DNA from 2 places in the Cellulosimicrobium sp. GQ32 genome. Region 2 is predicted to be linked to the other one. Evidence: riboswitches for the same ligand, from Rfam matches in the RefSeq annotation. Region 2 holds a riboswitch; the other holds the start of a gene.

Region 1 (7,274 bases), on a different contig from region 2:
CCGCGCCCTTGACGAGGTCGATCGCGATCGCGTCGACGTCGGTGCCGGCGAGGAGCGCAAGCCCGTCCCGGGCCGCCTCAGCGGCGGTCTCGGCACCGGCCTGGAGCGCGCCGAACGGCGCGGCGACGAGGATCGCGGGCCGCGCGTCCTGCGCCGAACCCGGGGTTCCGGGCGATGCGGAGGCCAACGTGGCGTCCAACCCCGGGTTCGGCACGGGGCGGAGGTCGGTCGCGAGGGCGCGGTACGCAGACTCCACCGCGGCGGCGAGGTCGGCGAACGGCACGTCGACCGAGTCGGTGACGAGGATCGGCTCGTCGAGCTGGACCCACGGCGCGCCGGCGGCGGCGAGCGCGCGCAGCAGGTCGGTGTAGGCGGCGACGACGTCGTCCAGGCGGTCGAGCGGCGAGTACCCCGCGGGTGCGTCGTCCGCGGCCTTGGACAGCGCGAGGAACGTCACCGGCCCGACGACGACGGGCCGCGTCACGACGCCCGCCTCCTTGGCCTCGACGAACTCGCGCACGACGCGGTCGTCGACGAACCGGATCGGGGTGTCCGGGCCGATCTCGGGCACGAGGTAGTGGTAGTTCGTGTCGAACCACTTGGTCATCTCGAGCGGGGCGTCGTCACCCTGACCGCGCGCCACGGTGAAGTAGCCCGCGAGGTCGAGGCGGCCGGCGGCGTCGGTGAGCGACGCGAACCGCGACGGGACCGCCCCGAGGGCCGCGGCGACGTCGAGCACCTGGTCGTAGAAGGAGAACGAGCCGGGGACCGAGGCGTCGTCGGCGCCGAGGCCGAGGTGGACGAGCCGGCGGACGGTCGCGAGGCGCAGCTCGCGGGCCGTGGCCTCGAGCTCGTCGGTGCTCGTGCGCCCGGCCCAGAACGCCTCGACGGCCTTCTTGAGCTCGCGACGGCGCCCGATGCGCGGGTAGCCGAGCACGGTGCCGGCGGGAAAGCCGGCCTGAATCTGGGTAGGGGAGGGTACGGAAGTGGCCATGATCGAAACCTCTTGCTGGTCCGGAGGACCGGTCAGACGGGCGTGCCGTGCGTGGCGGTGCTCGTCGTGGGCAGGGAGGTGCCGGTGACCCACGGCCCGCTGGCCAGGTCCGGGACGAGCGGGGCGGCGGCAGCGCTGGCGCTGCTTCCCGTCCCGGCCGACCCGCCGCCGAGGTGGACACCCTCGAGCAGGTCAAGAGCGGCGCGGTGCTTGTTGAACGTGTACACGTGCAGACCGGGCGTGCCCGCGTCGAGGACGCGCTGCGCGAGGTCCACGGTGTACGCGATCCCGTAGGCGTGCTGCGCCTCCGGGTCGGGGAGGGCGTCCAGCGCGTCCAGCAGGTGCTGGGGCGCGCGCACGCCCGTGAGCTCCTCGACGCGACGGAGCCGCGCAGGCTCCGTCGTGGGCAGCAGCCCGGCGAGGATGGGGATCGTCACGCCGGCCGCGCGGGCCTCGGCGACGAAGTCGGTGTACGACGACGCGTCGTAGAAGAGCTGCGTGATCGCGAAGCTCGCGCCGGCCTGCTGCTTCTGCCACAGGCGGCGCACCTCCTGGGTGCGCGTGGTGCCGGCGGCGGGGTTGCCGTCGCAGAACGTCGCGACGGCGATCGTCAGCGGCCGGGCCGCGCCGCGCAGCGCGACGGCCGGGTCGGACGCGCAGCGCGACGCCTCGACCTCGCGCAGCAGGGCGACGAGCTCGGTCGACGACCGGACGCCGTCCGGCGCGGGCTGCCAGTCCGGCTGATCGCGCGGCGGGTCGCCCCGCAGCGCGAGGAAGCTCCGCACGCCCTCGTCGAGGAAGTCGGTGATGACCGACTCCACGTCCTCGCGCGACGCCCCGACGCACGTGAGGTGCGCGATCGGCAGCACGGGCGTGCCCTGGAGCAGGCGCCCCACGACCTGGCGCGCGGTCGCGCGGTCGGTCCCGGCGGCGCCGTACGTCACGGACACGAAGTCGGGGTGCGTCGCGACGAGGCGCCGCGCCGTCTCCCAGAACTTGGGCGCCGCATCCGGGCGCCGCGGGGGCATGAGCTCGAACGAGACCGTGGGGCGTGCGGCCCCACCGTGGGCCTGCCCGACGGCGTCCGCGACGCTCACGACGTCGCCCCGGACGGGGTGCGTGCGTGCGCGACCGCCGTCGGGCACGTGCTGCCCGGACGGTGCGCGAAGGGTGCCTCTGAGACCATTAGTCGCTCCATCGACCCTGGCGTTAGCACCTTTGTCCTCGGGAGGCTTCCGTCGGCGGGTTGCTGCGGTGTCGTCGAGCCAGGACTCTCGACCGCTCTGGATGGTTGGCACGATCCTACGACCCATCCGACATGCGGTCGAGCGTGCCCGTCAGGTGAGACGCCCGGGAGGTGGGGGGTGTCTCGCCGGTGGCCCCCGGGGGTGCGTCGCGACCCTTCGACCGAAGCCGAGCACGGGGCCCGCCGTGTCCGCGACTCCGACCCGCCCGACCGGTGGCTCGCGCTGTGGGACGGCGGCCACGCCGCCTCGCACCGTCGTCAGCGGCGTCGGAGCTCCGGGACGTGCAGGCGCCGCAGGAACCGGTCGGTGCGCAGCGGCGGGCCGTGGCGGTCGAGGAGCGACACGACGACGACGGTCGCCGTCGCGAGCGGGATGGTCCAGGCCGCGGGCTGGGCGAGCAGGGCGCGCACGACGCCGGGAAGGCCGTCCGCCGTCGCGCCTGACGAGCCCGTCCCGTAGCCCGCCGCCACGAGCGCGGACGAGGCGAGCAGCGCCGTCGCGCACAGGACGGAGCCCACGACCATGCCCGCCACCGCGCCGCGCGCGGTGAGGCGGCGCCACCACACGCCGAGCAGGATCACGGGCGACAGCGCGGAGGCGGCGAAGACGAACACCGTCCCGACGCTCGTCACGAGCCCCTGCGGGATGGTGACGAGCGCGAACGCGAGCGGGATGAGCGTGCACGCGACGGCCGACCACCGGAACGACCGGACGGTCCCGCCGAACAGGTCCTGGCTCACGACGCCCGCCAGCGCGACCACGAGCCCCGACGACGTCCCGAGGAACGCCGCGAACGCCCCGGCGACGACGAGCGCGGCGAGGAGCTCGCCGCCGAGTCCGGGCACGAGGCGGGTCGGCAGGGTGAGGACCACGGTGTCCGCGACCCCGGGCTCCGCGAGGTCGGGCGCGACGACCCGCGCCACGAGCCCGAGCGTGCTCGACACCATGTAGAACACGCTGATCATGACGAGCACGACGACGGTCGTGCGGCGGGCCGAGCCGCCGTCGGGCGAGGTGTAGAAGCGCACGAGGACGTGCGGCAGGCCGGTCGTGCCGAGCAGGAGGGCGAGCAGGAGCGAGACGGTCGCGTACGCGTCGAGGCCGCCCGGCCCGGCCTCGTGGGGGAACACTGCGGCGGGGTCGAACGTGACGACGGCACCGCCGGGCTCGAACGCCCCGCCGAGCGCCATGAGCACGAAGACGAGCGGCACCGCGAGGGCGGTGAGCTTGACCCAGAACTGGAACGCCTGGACGAACGTGATGGAGCGCATGCCGCCCGCGGCGACCACGGCGCTCACGACGACCGCGATCCCGACCGAGCCGACCCACGGCGGGACGGGCGCGACGCTCGTGATGACGAGCGCCGCGCCGTGGAGCTGCGGCACCACGTAGAGCCACCCGATGACGAGCACGAGGACGCTCGTGACGCGGCGCGCGACGACGGAGTCGAGCCGGGCGTGGACGAAGTCGGGGATGGTGTACGCGCCGCTGCGCCGCAGGGGGCCCGCGACGAACAGCAGGACGAGCAGGTAGCCCGCCGCGTACCCCACGGGGAACCAGAACGCCTCCGCGCCGGACAGCAGCACGAGGCCGGAGAGCCCGAGGAACGTGCCCGCGGACAGGTACTCGCCGCTGATCGCCGACGCGTTCCAGACCGGCCGCACGGTGCGCGACGCGACGAAGAAGTCGCTCGTGGTGCGCGAGATCCGCAGGCCGTAGAACCCGATGAGCCCGGTCGCGAGCAGGAGCAGCGCGATCGCGACGAGGGGCAGCGCGCTGGTCACGGCCCACCGCCGTCGTCGGGGCCGGGCTCGTCGGTCGCGCCCGCGCCCTCGGCGAGCGCGCGGTACCGGCGCTCGTTGCGCGCCGCTGCGACCGCGAAGACGACCGCGAACGCGACGATCACCGGGTAGAAGCCGTACGCGTGCACGAGCCATGGCAGCGGCACGCCGAGCAGCACGACGTCGTCCAGGGCGGGCACGCCGCTCATCGTCACCGTGAGCAGCGTGACGACGGCGAGGAACGACACCACGCACGCCAGCCCGAGCCGGAGCTGGGCCCGCACGAGCCCGCGCGTGTAGTGGGCCGCGTCGTCCTCCGGCTCCTCGGGGCGATCTCGCGAGGTGTCCGACGGCGGCCCGCCGCTCGGGGCGACGGCGGCACCACCGGTGTCGGGCCGCGCGTCCGTCGACCGGACGCGCACGCGCCCCGGTCCGAGCGCTGCGTCCGCGGCCGAGTGCTGCGTCCCTGGACGCAGCGCTGGAGCGGGAACGCACCCGTCGCCGGACGAGGTCGGGTCCGACGAGGGTGCCGGGTCGCTCACGACGGACCCCGGTGGGGGCCGAGCAGCGCCTCGCGCACCGCCGGGACCATGCGGCGGCTCACCGGGACCTCGTGGCCCGCGACGACGAGCGCGGGCTGCGCGCCCCCGAACCGCGCCGCGGTCACGGCCGCGCGGTCCACGAGGTACGACCGGTGGACGCGCAGGAACCCGGCCGGGGCCCACCGCTCCTCCAGGTCGGACAACGGCTCGCGCACGAGGAACTGCTCGGTGTCCGTCACGAGGCGCGAGTAGTCGCCCTGGGCCTGGACCCACCGGACGGCGCTGCGCCGGACGAGGCGCGTCGTCGTCCCGACGGTCACGACGAGCGTCTCGTCCTCCGGCGCCTCGGGGCCCGGCCGGGAGGAGGCGTCCGTCGGGGCCCCGCCCGTCGGCGGTGTCGACGCGCCGTCCGGTACGGCGCCGGGAGCGCCGCCCCGCCCGGCGCGGTCCGCGACGCGCTCCACGACACGGTCGACAGCACGCGCCAGGCGCTCGCGGCGCACGGGCTTGAGCACGTAGTCGACCGCCTCGACGTCGAACGCCTCGAGTGCGCGGGCCTCGTCGGCGGTGACGAAGACGACGGCGGGCCGGTCGGCAAAGCGCGAGAGCGCGCGCGCGAGGTCGAGGCCGGTGAGGCCGGGCATGTGGATGTCGAGGAACGCCGCGTCGACCGTGCGCGAGGAGAGCTCGCGCAGCGCCTCCGAGCCGGTCGCGACCCCGAGCACGGTCCGCACGCGCGGGTCGCGCCGCAGCAGGGCGACGAGCTCGTCGAGCACGGGCCGCTCGTCGTCGGCGACGAGCACGTCGAGCCCGACGTCGGCCGGGTCCTCCTCGGTCACGGCACGCTCACCTCCGTCTCGTGCAGCGGCTGCGACCGTGGGACGCGCAGGCGCACGAGCGTGCCCGAGCCGGGCGCGGTCTCGATGTCGAGCGCGTGGTCGTCGCCGTAGAGCTGGCGCACGCGGGTGTCGACGTTGCGCAGGCCCACGTGCGTCGTGTCGCGCGACGTGAGGAGCTCGCGCACGACGGCCGGGTCCATGCCGACGCCGTCGTCCTCGACCGTGATCTCCGTCTGGGTGCCCTCGTCGCGCGCCGTGATGACGATCGTCCCGCCGTGCTCGCGCGGCTCCAGGCCGTGGCGCACCGCGTTCTCGACGAGGGGCTGCACGGAGAGGAAGGGGATGACGGCCGTCAGCGACTCCGGCGCGATCTGCAGGGTGACGGCGAGGCGCTCGCCGAACCGGGCGCGCTCGAGCTCGACGTACGAGTGGATCGAGCGCAGCTCGTCGGCGAGGGTCGTGAAGTCGCCGCGCCCCCGGAACGAGTAGCGCGTGAAGTCGGCGAAGTCGAGCACGAGGTCGCGCGCCCGCTCGGGGTCCGTGCTGATGAACGACGCGATGGCGCCGAGCGCGTTGTAGACGAAGTGCGGGCTGATCTGGGCGCGCAGCGCGCGCAGCTCGGCCCGCGCGAGCGCGGTGCGCGACGCCTCCAGCTCGCTGAGCTCGAGCTGCGCCGAGCACCACTGCGCGACCTCGCCCGTCGCGCGCACGAGCGGCGGGCGGACCGTGCCCGCGAACGCGACGACGACGCCCGCGACACGACCGCCCGCGACGACCGGGGCCCCGACGGCGTCCGCGACGTCGCCACCCTCGTGCCCGGTGGCCGCGCTCTCGACGTGCCGCCGACCGGTGGCGAGCACCCGCTCGGCGACCCGGCGCGCGTCGGGCTCGAGGGTCGTGCTGCCGTCGAGCGCGACCGCGCCCTCGGCGGTGACCACCGCGAGCGCGTCCGCGCCGAGGAGCTGGCGCAGCGAACGGGCAGCCCGGCCGACGTCGTCGCCGTCGAGCCCGCCCCGCAGGTGCGTCGCGGCGCGCGACGCGAGGTGCAGGGTCCGGAACGTGGCGCGGTCCGAGTCGCTCCCGAGCTCGCGCGACCCGCGCGCGAGCCGCCAGGCGAGCACGAGCCCGAGGGTGAGCAGCACGCCCACGACGAGACCGGCGACGGCGCCGGCGAACACGGGCCCGGACATGCAGCGATCGTAACCAGCGTCACGTCGTCCTCCACCTTCGCCGCCAGGTAAGGTGAGGCAAACCTACTCGTGATGAAGGAAGCCCCTGTGCCGATCTCCCGGACCGCATCGTCCAGCCTCCGCGTGCGCCGCGGCGCCCTCGCTGGTGCGCTCGTGCTCGCCTCCGCCCTGCTCGCCGCCTGCTCGTCCGGGCCGGCTGAGCCGGCGCCGACCGCGACGGCGGACGCCGCCGCCGCGGGGTACGCCGTCGAGCACGCGCGGGGGACCGCCGAGCTCGACGCGGCGCCGCAGCGCGTCGTCACGCTCGAGCCCGTCGAGACGGACACCGCGGTCGCGCTGGGCGTCGTCCCGGTCGGCGCGGCCGTGCTGAGCGTCGAGGCCGGCGTGCCGGCGTACCTCGGGGAGGACGCGCAGGCGATCGAGGTCGTGGGCACGGTGCCCGAGCCGAGCCTCGAGGCCATCGCCGCCCTCGAGCCGGACCTCATCCTCGGCACGGAGTCGCGCCACGCCGACCTGTACGACCAGCTCGCGGGGATCGCGCCGACCGTCTTTATTGCGACGCAGACCGACCCCTGGCAGGAGAACGTGCTGCTCGTGGGTCGCGCGCTCGGCCGTGAGACCGACGCGCAGGCACTGCTGGACGCCTACGACGAGCGGTGCGCCCAGCTCCAGGAGGACTAC
Region 2 (7,274 bases):
ACGGCGTCCGCCCGGCCCTGAGCCGGCGCCCGACCCGCACCGCGCACCACCCGCACCCACACCTACGGAGACCCTCATGCCCGTCGAGTTCCTCGGCATCGCCACGACCAACGACGCGTCGGAGACCACCGAGCGCACGACCGCCGCGTTCGACCCCGCCTACCTCGAGCGCATCGTCCGCGCGCACGAGGACAACGGCTGGACGCGCGTGCTCTTCGCCTACGGCTCCTCCGGCCCCGAGCCCGCCGCCCTCGCCGCGTACACCGCGGCGCGCCTCGACTCGATCGAGCTGCTCCTCGCGCACCGGCCCAACGTGTCCTACCCGACGTACGCCGCCAAGACGTTCGCCACGCTCGACCAGCTCTCCGGCGGGCGGCTGTCCGTCCACTTCATCACGGGCGGCAACGACCACGAGCAGGGTCGTGAGGGCGACACGCTGACCAAGGACGAGCGGTACGCGCGCACCCACGAGTACATCCAGATCGTCAAGCACGCGTGGGCGAGCGCCGAGCCGTTCGACCACCACGGCTCGTTCTACGACTTCGACGACTTCGTGCTCGACGCCAAGCCGTTCGAGGGTCGCACGCCGACCATCTCGTTCGGCGGGTCGTCCGACGCCGCGTTCCGTGTCGGCGCGGCCGAGGCCGACATCTACGCCGTCTGGGGCGAGCCGCTCGACCGCACCGCGGAGCAGATCGCGCGCGTCCACGCCGAGGCCACCGCCGCGGGCCGCGCGACGCCGCCCCGCATCCACGCCGCGTTCCGGCCGATCGTCGCGCCGACCGAGGAGCTCGCCTGGGAGAAGGCGCACCGCGTCCTCGACCGGATCGAGGCGCGCAAGGCGGCCGCGGGCGGGCAGCTCAGCCGTCGGCACCCGATCGACAGGCCTGAGAACGCCGGGTCGCAGCGACTCCTCGAGATCGCCGCCCAGGGCGAGCGTTTCGACACCGCGCTGTGGACCGCGACCGCGAAGGCCACCGGCGGCGCCGGCAACTCCAACGCGCTCGTCGGCACGCCCGAGCAGGTCGCGGAGGCGCTCCTGGCGTACTACGACCTCGGCGTCCGCGTCGTCTCCGCCCGCGGCTACGACCTGCTCGACGACGCGGTCGACTTCGGCCGCTACGTCATCCCGATCGTCCGCGAGGAGGTCGCGAAGCGCGACGCCGCCACCGCGGAGGCCGCCGCGGCCTGACGGTCCGCGACCGAGATCGGCAGAGAAGGACGAGATCGGCAGCCCCGGCCGAGGTCGGCACGTGCACCTGCCGACCTCGACAGGTGCTGCCGATCTCGGTGGCGCGCCCGCCCGACCACGAACGACGACAGCAAGGAGCAGGACCGTGCGTTTCCAGGTACTCGACATCGTGTTCAACCCGCCCCATCCGGTGACCGGGGAGGCGGTCGCGCCGTCCGACCGGTTGAACCGGGTCGTGGAGACGGCGGTGCTGGCGGAGGAGCTCGGGTTCGACTCGTTCGCGGTGGGGGAGCGGCACGCGGGGGAGGTGCTGTCGTCGGCGCCGACGGTGATCCTCGGGGCGGTCGCGGCGCGGACGTCGCGCATCCTCCTGAGCACCGGCGTGACGGTGCTCTCGCTGCTCGACCCGATCCGCGTCGCCGAGGACCTCGCGACGGTGGACCAGCTCAGTCGGGGGCGGCTGGAGATCGTCATCGGCAAGGGCAACGAGGTGCTCCAGTACCCGCTGCTCGGGCTGGACATCGACAAGCAGTACGAGTACCTCCAGGAGAACTACGAGCTCCTGCGGCTGCTGCTGTCCGAGGAGGACGTGAGCTGGACCGGGCGGCACCGGCACGCGCTGGAGCACGCGACCACGCTGCCGCGGCCGTTCGCGGGGCCGTTCCGCATCTGGCACGGGTCGGCGACGTCGCAGTTCGCGGTCGATCTCGCGGCGCGGTACGGGGACCCGATCGTGAGCGCCAACGCCCTCCAGCCGCGCGAGAACTACCAGGTGCTCATCGACCGCTACCGCGAGCGGTACGCGGAGCACGGGCACGACCCGGCGTACGGGTTCGTGGGGTCGGGCTCGGGGGGCCTGTTCCTCGCGGACACGACGGAGGAGGCGATCGAGCAGTACCGCCCGATCTACGAGGGTCAGGTCGCGGCGGCGGCACGCCGGGGATACGGGCCGGACGCCGTCGGGAAGGCGCCGAGCTTCCGGACGGTCGAGGACGCGGTCGAGCGGGGACCCGCGCTCGTGGGGTCGCCGGAGCGCGTCGCGGAGAAGATCCTCGACTACCACGCCTCCTACGGGCACGACCTCCAGTCCGTCTCGGTGAACCACCTGATCCCCGCCTCGCAGCAGGAGGACGTCCTGCGCCGGTTCGCGGAGGAGGTGGTCCCGGTCGTGAAGGCCGAGGTGAAGACCGACCTGTGGAGTCCGGCCGACACCCGTCGCGCGGCGGGGTTCACCGCAGCCTGACGAGGCATCCTCGACGCCATGGTCGGCTCGCTCTTCCTCGAGCGGAGCGGCGTGAATGATGGAGGAGACTGCGCCGCGGGCTCGGCTGCAGGCCAAGAGCACCTCTGCGGGCGAGGTCTACGGTGTAGCGTCGCGTCTCCGGCGCGTCTCCGGCGCGTCTCCGGCGCGTCTCCGGCGCGTCTCCGGCGCGTCTCCGGTCTCGACGCCGTCTCTCGCATTCACGCCGCCTTCCCTGGCGCGACGACCCATTCGTGAGGTGCGCCATGACGAACCACTACTCGCTCGACGCGTTCTTCGGCTCGTTCTTCCATCAGGACTGGGAAGAGGACTACGGGAGCGCCGCAGGTGCTCTGGCGCGCTTCCTCGATCTGGCCGGCCCCAGCAGGTACGGCGGACTCGTCGAGGAAATCGACAGCACCCTGGACAACTACCGTTCCGACGAGCAGGTCGCCGAGTGGATCAACGGCCGACTTCACGCCGAGATCTATCCTGAGGCTGTGGGAATGCCGCTGCGCGACTGGCTCCTTGTGGTCAGGGGAGAAGTGGCGGCGAGAATCACCGCATCAGATCCTGACGGTCCCTGACGAGTTTCGCTCTCCTCGGCTTCTCGCGTGCGGGCTGTGGTCGGCGGGTTTGATCGCCACGGCTCCGGTGGCGCGTAGTGCTCGGCTGTGTCGACGCGCGTCCGAGCGCGCCCGGTCCGTGGTGGCACCCACCTCCCGAGTCGCCCGCCCCGGTGCGGTGACACGTGAGGCGGCCGCGACTCGCGTCGTCTCGGCGGAAACATCCGTCCGCCTGGCGGGACGCCCGTCTCGAAACTTGACTCAACCGGTCGGGATTGTCTTTCCTGCTCCCAGGTGACGAGCGTCAGCACGCAGGCCCGGCTCGCTGACCAGCAACCCTTCGACGTGACGGGGTGCTCCGGGAACGACCTGACCGCGTGGCTCCCGCCGCGCGGTAAGCACGGCACCCCGGTGGGTTCCCCCGCCGCGCCGGCCCTCGGCCCGGCGCGGACGACCACCGGCGCCGGACGATCGCCGGTCCTCAGCCGGCACACGAGGAGAGCAGCACGACATGATCCCCACACCTCACCGACGCCGGTCCTTGACCGTCGCCGCGGCGGCCGCCGCGACGGGCCTCCTGCTCAGCGCGTGCGCGGGCGGCGGCTCCGGCGCGTCAGACGGCGACGGGTCGCCGAGCCCGTCCGGCGAGCCCGTGGCAGGCGGCGACCTGACCTTCGCGATCACGGTCGACTCGCACTGCATCGACCCGCAGCAGGTCGGCAACAACGACGCCATCGCCGCGGCCCGCCAGACCGTCGCGTCGCTCACGGCGCAGGACCCGGAGTCGGGCGAGATCCTGCCGTGGCTCGCGGAGAGCTGGGAGGTGAACGACGACGCGTCGAGCTACACGTTCCACCTGCGCGACGACGCGACCTACGCCGACGGCACGCCGATCGACGCCGAGTCGGTCAAGACGAACTTCGACGCGATCGTCGCGCTCGGCGCGACGGCGTCGCTCGGGTCGCAGTACCTCGTCGGCTACGAGGGCACGACCGTCACGGACCCGCAGACCCTCACGGTCGACTTCGCGGCGCCGAGCGCCCAGTTCCTCCAGGCCACCTCGACGTTCTCGCTCGGCCTGCTCGCGCCGTCGTCGGCCGACCTGAGCGTCGAGGACCGCTGCGCCGGCAAGTTCGTCGGGTCCGGGCCGTTCGCCGTGAAGTCCTACACGCAGGACCAGGAGATCGTGCTCGAGAAGGTCGCGGGCTACGCGTGGGGCTCGGAGGCCAACGACCACCAGGGCGAGGCATACCTCGACACGGTGACGTTCAAGGTCATCCCCGAGGCGAGCGTGCGCAGCGGCAGCCTGGTCTCCGGCCAGATCGACGCCACGGCCGCGATCTCGACCGTCGACCTCCCGCAGTTCGACGGGAACGGGTTCTGGCTCGAGTACCGCGCCAACCCGGGCGTCGTGTTCAACCTCTTCCCCAACGAGTCGAGCCCGCTCGCGGGCGACGAGGCCGTGCGGACGGCGATCCTCCAGGGCATCGACCGCGAGCAGATCGCGGACACCGTGCTCAGCGAGCAGGACGAGCCGGCCACGAGCGTCCTGTCGCACTCGACGCCGCTCTACGAGAGCGTCGCGGACGAGCTCGCCTACGACCCCGAGGGCGCGAAGAAGATCCTCGACGAGGCGGGCTGGGTCGAGGGCGCCGACGGCGTCCGTGAGAAGGACGGCCAGAAGCTCTCGACGACCGTGACGTTCTGGCAGGTGCCGGAGCCGCTCGAGCTGGTCCAGCAGCAGCTCGCGCAGATCGGCGTCGACCTCCAGCTCCAGCACGTGACCGTCGCGGAGTCGCAGGCCATCAAGGAGAGCGGCGACTTCGACTTCGACTACTACAACCTCACGCGCTCCGACCCGGACGTGCTGCGGACGATCTTCTCGGCCAACGCGCGCAACATCAACCAGCGCGACGCGGAGGAGGTCGACGACCTCCTCGACGCGTCGGCCGCGGCGACCGACCCGGCCGAGCGCCAGGAGCTCGTCACGGAGGCGTCGCGCCTCCTGGTCCAGAAGGGGCACGCGATCCCGGTCTACGAGCTGTCGACGACCATCGCGGCGGCCGACACGGTCCACGGCCTGACGTTCGAGGCGTCGTCGCGCCTCGACTTCTACGACGCCTGGGTCACCCAGGGCTGACCCGCCGGGCCCGCCTGCCCGACGCCGCGGCGTCGGGCAGGTGGGCATCCCCCACGGAAGGAGGCCGACCATGGGCCGGTACGTCCTGCGTCGCGCCGGGCAGGGGCTGTTCGTGCTCTGGGCGGCGTTCACGATCTCGTTCTTCGTCCTCTACCTGCTGCCCAGCGACCCGGCCGCGCTCATGGCGAGCGGCGGGGGCGAGGCGGACCAGGTGGACCCCGCGCTGCTCGACGCGCTCCGCGCGCAGTACGGCCTCGACCGGCCCGTGCTCGTGCAGTACGCCGACGCGCTGTGGCACGCGCTGCGGCTCGACTTCGGGACGTCGTACTCGTCGGGCGCGCCCGCGACCCAGCTCGTGCTCCAGGCGCTCCCGGAGACGCTCCGGCTCACGGCCGCGGCGCTCGTCCTCGCCGTCGTCGCGGGCGCCGGCATCGCGATCGCGAGCACGTTCCCGCGTGCGGCCTGGCTGCGCCATGCGCTCGCGTCGCTGCCGCCGCTCGGGGTCGCCCTGCCGCCGTTCTGGCTGGGCCTGCTGCTCCTCCAGTGGTTCTCCTTCCAGCTCCCGGTGTTCCCCGCGATCGGCAACGAGGGCGCGATCAGCCTCGTGCTGCCCGCGATCACGCTCGCCGTGCCGGCGAGCGCCGCGCTCGCGCAGGTGCTCGCGCGGAGCCTGCGCGGGACGCTCGGCGAGCCGTACGTCGAGACGGCGCGCGCGAAGGGCGCGAGCCGGGCGCGCGTGCACTTCGGCCACGCGCTGCGCAACGCCGCGATCCCCGCGCTCACCGTGCTCGGGGTCCTCGTCGGCGGGCTGCTCGGCGGCACGGTCGTCACGGAGACGGTGTTCTCGCGCGCGGGCCTCGGGCGGCTCACGGTCACGTCGGTGGACGCGCAGGACATCCCCGTGGTGCAGGCGGTGGTCGTCCTCTCGGCGCTCGTGTTCGTGGTCGTCACGCTCGTGGTCGACCTGCTCTACCCCCTGCTCGACCCCCGGATCGACGCACGACAGAAGGCGGTGGCCGCATGAGCACCAGGCCGGGAGTGCGCATCGTGCTCCGGGACGAGGCCCGGGTCGCGGACCGTCCCGCGGTGGCCGACGCGCCGCCGTCGGGCCTGCTCGTCCCCGACGCCGCGCCCGCCGACGCGCCCGAGGTGCGCACGCCCGAGGAGATCGAGGTCGCGGACCGCGAGGACGCCCGCGCGATCATCCGGTACGGGCGGGTCCGCGGCGCCGGCCCGCTGGGCCGGTGGCGCCGCGGGGTGCGGTACGCCGTGCGGCGTCCCGGGCTGGTCGTCGCCGTGCTCGTCGTCCTGCTCGTCACGGCGTGGGCGGTCGTCCCGCAGCTCTTCACGGCGTACGACCCGCTGACGGGCGTGCCCGCGGACCGGCTGCAGCCGCCGTCGGGCGCGCACCTGTTCGGCACCGACCACCTGGGGCGGGACGTGTACGCGCGCGTCGTCCACGGCGCGTCCGCGTCGCTGAGCGCGACCGTCGTCGCGGTCGCCGTCGGGCTCGTCGCCGGGTCGCTGCTCGGCCTGCTCGCGGGGTTCGTGCGCGGGTGGGTGGACGACGTCGTCGGCCGGTTCGTCGACGTGCTGCTCGCGATCCCGAGCATCCTGCTCTCGCTCGCGATCATCACGGCGCTCGGCTTCGGGACGGTCAAGGTCGCGATCGCCGTCGGCATCACGAGCGTCGCGACGTTCGCGCGCGTCATGCGGGCCGAGGTCCTGCGGACCTCGACGTCGGTGTACGTCGAGGCGGCCCGCGCGTCGGGGGTGCGCTGGTACGGCGTGCTCGGGCGCCACGTGCTGCCCAACTCGACGGGGCCGGTGCTCGCGCTCGTCGCGCTCGAGCTCGGGACCGCCGTGCTCGCCATCTCGGCCCTGAGCTTCCTCGGCTACGGGACGCCGCCGCCCGCACCGGAGTGGGGGTCGCTCGTCTCGGGCGGGCGCGACTACCTGGCCACCGCGTGGTGGCTCACGACCATGCCGGGCCTCGTGATCGTCGCCGTCGTGCTGTCGGCGAACCGGATCGCGCGGGCCCTGGAACGGACCGGAGGGGACGCATGACCGCCACGACGCCGACCACCCAGGAGCGTCCCGGCACGACGTCGGACGAGGTGCCCGCGCTCGAGATCC

The links. A riboswitch is a leader RNA that binds a small molecule or an ion and turns the genes downstream of it on or off. The one in region 2 is predicted to bind S-adenosylmethionine.
Region 1: another riboswitch for S-adenosylmethionine. It lies ahead of AC6CH9_RS10075 (methylenetetrahydrofolate reductase); the one in region 2 lies ahead of AC6CH9_RS01890 (ABC transporter substrate-binding protein).

Annotation. Positions count from the first base shown of each region.
Region 1 is NZ_JCAXEP010000005.1:89,501-96,774, reverse strand. Features, by position in the region: gene metE (5-methyltetrahydropteroyltriglutamate--homocysteine S-methyltransferase) at 1-994, opposite strand, end outside; gene AC6CH9_RS10075 (methylenetetrahydrofolate reductase) at 1,027-2,022, opposite strand; SAM riboswitch class I at 2,186-2,288, opposite strand; gene AC6CH9_RS10070 (sodium/solute symporter) at 2,499-4,025, opposite strand; gene AC6CH9_RS10065 (hypothetical protein) at 4,022-4,564, opposite strand; gene AC6CH9_RS10060 (LytR/AlgR family response regulator transcription factor) at 4,561-5,403, opposite strand; gene AC6CH9_RS10055 (sensor histidine kinase) at 5,400-6,593, opposite strand; gene AC6CH9_RS10050 (ABC transporter substrate-binding protein) at 6,666-7,274, shown strand, end outside.
Region 2 is NZ_JCAXEP010000001.1:450,983-458,256, reverse strand. Features, by position in the region: gene AC6CH9_RS01910 (rhodanese-like domain-containing protein) at 1-21, shown strand, start outside; gene AC6CH9_RS01905 (LLM class flavin-dependent oxidoreductase) at 77-1,192, shown strand; gene AC6CH9_RS01900 (LLM class flavin-dependent oxidoreductase) at 1,338-2,435, shown strand; gene AC6CH9_RS01895 (contact-dependent growth inhibition system immunity protein) at 2,699-3,019, shown strand; SAM riboswitch class IV at 3,292-3,405, shown strand; gene AC6CH9_RS01890 (ABC transporter substrate-binding protein) at 3,510-5,138, shown strand; gene AC6CH9_RS01885 (ABC transporter permease) at 5,209-6,162, shown strand; gene AC6CH9_RS01880 (ABC transporter permease) at 6,159-7,205, shown strand; gene AC6CH9_RS01875 (dipeptide ABC transporter ATP-binding protein) at 7,202-7,274, shown strand, end outside.